2 regions of the Streptomyces sp. NPDC002779 genome follow, and region 2 is predicted to be linked to the other one. Evidence: riboswitches for the same ligand, from Rfam matches in the RefSeq annotation. Region 2 holds a riboswitch; the other holds the start of a gene.
What was found. A riboswitch is a leader RNA that binds a small molecule or an ion and turns the genes downstream of it on or off. The one in region 2 is predicted to bind cobalamin.
Positions count from the first base shown of each region.

Region 1: linked by a shared signal. The riboswitch ahead of ACFYW5_RS31010 ((2Fe-2S) ferredoxin domain-containing protein) and the one ahead of ACFYW5_RS02115 (ribonucleoside-diphosphate reductase subunit alpha) in region 2 are both predicted to bind cobalamin.

Region 1 is NZ_JBIAQC010000014.1:103,845-107,043, forward strand. Features, by position in the region: gene ACFYW5_RS31000 (ABC transporter substrate-binding protein) at 1-321, opposite strand, end outside; gene ACFYW5_RS31005 (GNAT family N-acetyltransferase) at 411-947, opposite strand; cobalamin riboswitch at 954-1,153, shown strand; gene ACFYW5_RS31010 ((2Fe-2S) ferredoxin domain-containing protein) at 1,263-1,604, shown strand; gene ACFYW5_RS31015 (ABC transporter substrate-binding protein) at 1,660-2,649, shown strand; gene ACFYW5_RS31020 (FecCD family ABC transporter permease) at 2,655-3,199, shown strand, end outside.
Region 2 is NZ_JBIAQC010000001.1:465,665-468,863, forward strand. Features, by position in the region: gene mctP (monocarboxylate uptake permease MctP) at 1-913, shown strand, start outside; gene ACFYW5_RS02110 (GNAT family N-acetyltransferase) at 987-1,493, shown strand; cobalamin riboswitch at 1,529-1,671, shown strand; gene ACFYW5_RS02115 (ribonucleoside-diphosphate reductase subunit alpha) at 1,793-3,199, shown strand, end outside.

The DNA of each region.
Region 1 (3,199 bases), on a different contig from region 2:
GGCGTCCCTCAGCGTGAACACCCAGCTTTTTCCGCCCTGTTGGCTGCTCCACGACTCGGCGAGCGCGGGGGCCGCGGTGCCGTTGGCGTCCAGCCGGGTCAGCCCTTCGCTCACACCGAGCCGGGACAGGATGAAGGAGTCCTGGCCGCCGTACGGCGAGTAATTCTCCGTCGGCTGGAAGGCGAACGCCACCCGCAGGCGCCCGGCCTCACCCGAGCCGGAGGAGTCCGAGGACGAGTCGTCGTCAGTGGAGGCGAAGCAGCCGGAGAGCACGGGGGCGAGCAGCAGGCCGGCTATGAGTCGACGGCGGGGAGATCTCATGGTCCTCGTTCTGTCTTTCCATAGGGCGGACGTTCCCCTACGGGTCGGTCGGCCGGCAACGACCAGCATCATATGAATATGATTTTCATTTAAGCAAGCGGGATCTCGAAGTGCACCACGCCGTTGCCGCCGCCGGGCAGGTCCTCCCTCTCGTCGCAGACGGCCTTGCCCAGCGTCCGCCACAGACCCATCGCGCCGGGGGAGTGCGGGTCGGTGTGCAGGTACACGGACCGGTAACCGCCGTCCGTCCGCGCGAAGTCCAGCAGCTCTGTCACCAGTTGCCGGGCCAGCCCGCGCCGCCGGTGCTCCGGGCGCGTGTACACGCGCCGCAGCTGCGCGGTCTCACCCGACGGGTACCGCTCGGCCAGCCACCGCGGGTTCGGCGGATGGACCGGCCCCCGCGCGTCGAGCGCGGCCGTCGCGGCCACCGTCCCGTCCTCCTCGTCGACGGCGACCAGCAGGGTGTGCCGGGGCGGGGCGACGTAGAACGACCCCGGATCGATGATGTCGGCGTGCCAGCGCGGCACGTAGCCGGTGCCGAAGTCGCGGTAGACGGTGTCGAGCATCACCGCCCGCGCCTCGTCGAGGTCGGCGGCCATGGCGGCCCTGATGCGATAGTTCTGCATCTGCGCATCATATGCAGGTAGCCCTGTGCGATGATGTCCGGCGACAAGGCGACGGCGGACGAGGAAGCCGGTGTGAATCCGGCGCGGTCCCGCCACTGTGATCGGCGAGCCAGTCCCGAACAGGCCACTGCCCCAAGCCGGGTGGGAAGGCCGGGACGCGCTTCGACCCGAGAGCCAGGAGACTCACGCGGTCGCCTCCTCGACGAACCCGGGGCGGATTTCCCCGGAGGAGGGTGGTTCGGCATGCCCGTGAGGCCGGCCGAGGAGGCGTACGGCAGCCCAGTGGGCGCAGTCGGTACAAGACCGGTAACTCCGGTGCCGTGCCGGGTCGTTGTGTGCCGGGACTGCTGCTGCGGCAGTCCCGAGGTGACCGGCGTCGATCACACCGCGCAGACCGCGCGCCTGGGCGAGGTCGCTCCCGTACGCGTCTCCGCCTGCCTGGATGTGTGCGATCAGGCCAACGTGATCGTCGTGCAGCCCTCCTCCGCCGGACGGACCGCCGGGGCGCGGCCGGTCCGGCTGGGCCTGGTCAACGACCCCGCCGCGACCGAGGACATCGCCGCCTGGGCGAGCGCGGGCGGCCTCGGCATCGCTGCCCGGCCCGAGATCCTCGACCTCTACGCCTTCACCCCGCCCCGGCGCCGCGCGGCCCGCTGAGACCGGCAGCCTGCGCGCCGACCGTCCGTAGCACCCGTACGAGAGGACCTTCCCCATGACGGGCAGACGTCTGCTGTCCCCCTTGCTGGCCACGGCCACCGCTGTGCTCATCACCAGTTGCGGTGCAAACGCCCAGGACAACGCCCGGGGCTCCGACGGACCGGCCGTGAAGGGATTCCCGGTCACCGTGTCCAACTGCGGGGTGACAACGACGTTTCAGCGCCCGCCGCAGCGCGCGGTGTCCTTGAACCAGCACGCGACCGAGGTGATGCTGGCGCTCGGGCTGGAGAAGTCGATGGTCGGCACGGGCTACCTCGACGACGCGATCCTCCCCGAGTACCGGGCCGCCTACGACAAGGTCAAGGTGCTGTCGGAGCAGTACCCGTCGTACGAGACGCTGTTGGCCGCCGAGCCCGACTTCGTCTACGGCGGCTGGGCCTCCACCTTCGACGAGAAGGAGGGCCGCTCCCGTGACGCCTTCACCCAGGCCGGCATCAACACCCGCCTCAACATCGAGGAATGCCCGGCCGGGCCGGTGACGATGACCGCGATGGACAAGGAGATCCGCGAGGTCGCCAAGGTCTTCGGCGTCCCCGAGCGGGCAGAACGGCAGATCGAACGGCTGCACACCACCCTGGAGGAGGTGGACAGCAAACTCGACGGAGCGGAGCCGGTAAAGCTGTTCGTCTACGACAGCGGCGACAAGAGCGCCTTCACCGCGGGCGGCGCGGGCATCGGCAACGACATGATCGAGCGCGCCGGAGGCGTCAACCTCTTCGCCGACCTCGACAAGCCGTTCGGTGACGTGTCGTTCGAGCAGGTGGCCGAGCGGGCGCCCGAGGTCATCGTCATCTACGACTACGGCGACCAGAGCGTGGCGAAGAAGAAGGAGTTCCTGCTCGCCAATCCGGCGCTGAAGGACGTGCCCGCCATCAAGAACCGGCGGTTCGCGGTGCTGCCGCTGTCCTCCACCGTCGTGGGCGTACGGGTGCCCGCGGCCGTTGCGTCGCTGGCCCGTCAGCTCCACCCGGACCGCTTCCGGTGACCGGCGTGAGCGAACCGGCCGCCGCCGGCACCGACGCCGTCGCAACGGGCAGGACGCCGGTAACCGCCGACACGGTCGGCAAGGGCTCTGCCAGGACCGGGACCGCGCAGGCCGTCACCGGCCGCCGCAGGCTCCCTTACTCCCTGGTGCTGGCCGGGCTCGCCGCCTTGGTGGCGGTGGCGGCGACGTTCGGGATCGCGGCCGGTTCGGTCACGATCCCGGCCGACGAGGTGTGGGGCATCCTGCTCCACCACCTGCACCCCGCCCTCGCCGATGAGACGTGGCCCCCGGTACGGGAGACGATCGTCACCGACGTCCGGCTGCCCCGCGTACTGCTGTGCGCGGTGGTGGGAGCCGGCCTGACGGTGGCGGGCATGGCGTTGCAGGCACTGGTCCGCAACCCGCTCGCCGACCCGATGCTGCTGGGAGTGTCGTCGGGCGCGAGCGTCGGCGCGGTCCTGGTCCTCGTCCTCAACGTCACGCTGTTCGGAGCCTTCTCGCTGCCGCTGGCGGCGTTCTGCGGCGCGCTGGCGGCCCTGGTCGCGGTGTA
Region 2 (3,199 bases):
CGACGCGGGCGAGAAGTTCACCACCACCGGGGTGGGCGGTCTCGTCCCACCGGAGGCCGGCCAGTGGACGTACGCCACCCTGGCGCTGGGCTCGGCGCTGGCGCTGTTCATGTACCCGCACTCGATCACCGCGACCCTCTCCTCCGGGAGCCGTGAGGTGATCCGCCGCAACACCACGATCCTGCCGCTGTACTCGCTGATGCTCGGTCTGCTCGCGCTGCTCGGCTTCATGGCGATCGCGGCCGGGGTGAAGGTGGACAACGGCCAGCTGGCGATCCCGCAGCTGTTCGAGAACATGTTCCCGGACTGGTTCGCGGGCGTGGCCTTCGCGGCGATCGGCATCGGCGCCCTGGTGCCGGCGGCCATCATGTCCATCGCGGCGGCGAACCTCTTCACCCGCAACATCTACAAGGACTTCATCAGGCCGGACGCCACCCCGCAGCAGGAGACCAAGGTCTCCAAGATCGTGTCCCTGCTGGTGAAGGTGGGCGCGCTGGCCTTCGTCCTGACGATGGACAAGACGGTCGCCATCAACTTCCAGCTGCTGGGCGGCATCTGGATCCTGCAGACCTTCCCGGCCCTGGTCGGCGGCCTGTTCACCCGCTGGTTCCACCGCTGGGCGCTGCTCGGCGGCTGGGCGGTCGGCATGCTCTACGGCACGGTGGCGGCGTACGGTGTCGCCTCGCCGACGCAGAAGCACTTCGGCGGTTCGTCGAAGGAGATCCCCGGCATCGGGGAGATCGGCTACATCGGCCTGACGGCGTTCGTGCTGAACCTGGTCGTCACCGTGGTCCTTACCTTCGTCCTGAGGGCGGCGAAGGCCCCCGAGGGCATCGACGAGACGAGCCCCGAGGACTACACGGCGGACGCGGGCGATCCGGGCGTGCAGAAGGAACTGAAGCCGATTCCCTGACCGGGAACCCCACCCGCAGCGGGCCGCCGAAATGCAGGACATCGGCGGCCCGTCGTCGTCCACACTTGACCGCATGGACTTCCAGATCCGGCCGGTGGAACCCGCCGAACACGACGAACTGGGCGAGATCACCGCCCGCGCCTACCTCCAGGACGGCCTCCTCACCTTCGGCGAGGCCGACTGGTACCTCGGTGAACTCCGCGCTGTCGCCAAGCGGGCGGCGGCCGCCGAGGTCCTGGTGGCCGCGGAGTGCGACCGGCTCCTCGGCGGCGTCACCTTCGTGCCGGCCGGCGGCCCCATGGCCGATCTCGCCCGCCCCGGGGAGGCGGAGATCCGCATGCTGGCGGTGGCGCACGCGGCCCGCGGCCGGGGCGTGGGAGAAGCCCTCGTGCGCGCCTGCGTCGACCGGGCGCGCACGACGACGGGGTGCACGGGCATCGTCCTGTCCACCCAGGCCCTGATGCACACCGCCCACCGCATCTACGAGCGCCTCGGCTTCCGGCGCGCCCCGGAACGCGACTGGAACCCCATCCCGGAGCACGGCGACTTCACTCTCCTCACCTATGAGTTGACGCTCTGAAGCCGACGCGACACAACATCTGGGGGTGACATCGCGGGGCGGCACAAGATGTATGCTCGTGCTCGCTGTCGCCGCAGGGGAATCCGGTGCGAATCCGGAACTGTCCCGCAACGGTGTACTTGGGCACATCCGTGCCCGATCGTCAGTCCGAGGACCTGCCGACAGCGCACCCGGCCGTCCGGTCCGGGTGCCAGACGTCCGGGCCTCGAGGAATGGGCCGGTGGACGCGACGCCCCGTGCGCTCGTGAGCTGCCTCCTGCCCTCCGCAAGGCCCCGTGCCGAGCGAGGGAGAGCCCCCAGTGACCATCGCGCCAGCCGACCCGGCTTCAGCTTCAGCCGCCCAGGTGGAGACCGACGGTCCCGGAACCGCGCTGCTGCGGACCCTGACCGAGCTGACCGCCGACCTCCCCGACGCCGACCCCGGCCGGGTCGCCGCCGCCGCGCTGCGCGGCCGGTCCGCCCGCGCGGACGAGGCGGAGTTGCGCGAGCTGGCCACCGAGGCGGCGGCCGGGCTCATCTCCGAGGACCCCGCCTACTCCCGGCTGGCCGCCCGGCTGCTCACCCTCGGCATCCGCGAGGAGGCCGCCTCCCAGGGCGTCACGTCCTTCACCGGGTCGGTCGCGGTCGGCCACCGGGAGGGACTCATCGCCGACCGGACCGCGGAGTTCGTACGGATCCACGCCGAGCGCCTGGACGCGCTGGTCGACCCGGGCGCCGACGACCGCTTCGGTTACTTCGGACTGCGCACCCTGCACAGCCGGTACCTCCTGCGGCACCCCCTCACCCGCAAGGTCGTCGAGACCCCCCAGCACTTCCTGCTCCGCGTCGCCGCCGGTCTCGCCGAGGACGACACCGTCCGCGCGCTGGACGAAGTCGCCGCGCTCTACCGGCTCATGAGCCGTCTCGACTACCTCCCCTCCTCCCCCACGCTCTTCAACTCCGGCACCCGGCACCCCCAGATGTCGTCCTGCTACCTCCTCGACTCCCCCAAGGACGAGCTGGACTCCATCTACGACCGCTACCACCAGGTCGCCCGGCTCTCCAAGCACGCCGGCGGCATCGGGCTGTCGTACTCCCGCATCCGCGCCCGGGGTTCGCTGATCCGCGGTACCAACGGGCACTCCAACGGCATCGTCCCGTTCCTGAAGACCCTCGACGCCTCCGTCGCCGCCGTGAACCAGGGCGGCCGCCGCAAGGGAGCCGCCGCGGTCTACCTGGAGACCTGGCACTCCGACATCGAGGAGTTCCTGGAGCTGCGCGACAACACCGGCGAGGACGCCCGCCGTACGCACAACCTCAACCTCGCGCACTGGGTGCCGGACGAGTTCATGCGCCGGGTGAACGCCGACGAGCCGTGGAGCCTGTTCTCCCCCGCCGACGTGCCCGAGCTGGTCGACCTGTGGGGCGAGGAGTTCGACGCGGCGTACCGCAAGGCGGAGGCCGGCGGGCTCGCCCGCCGGACCATCCCCGCCCGTGACCTGTACGGCCGCATGATGCGCACCCTCGCGCAGACCGGCAACGGCTGGATGACCTTCAAGGACGCCGCCAACCGCACCGCCAACCAGACCGCCCTGCCGGGCCATGTGGTCCACTCCTCCAACCTCTGCACCGAGATCCTGGAGGTCACCGACGACGGGGAGACCGCGGTCTGCAACCTGGGGTCGGTGAACCTCGGTGCCTTCGTCGACCAGGGCGGCATCGACTGG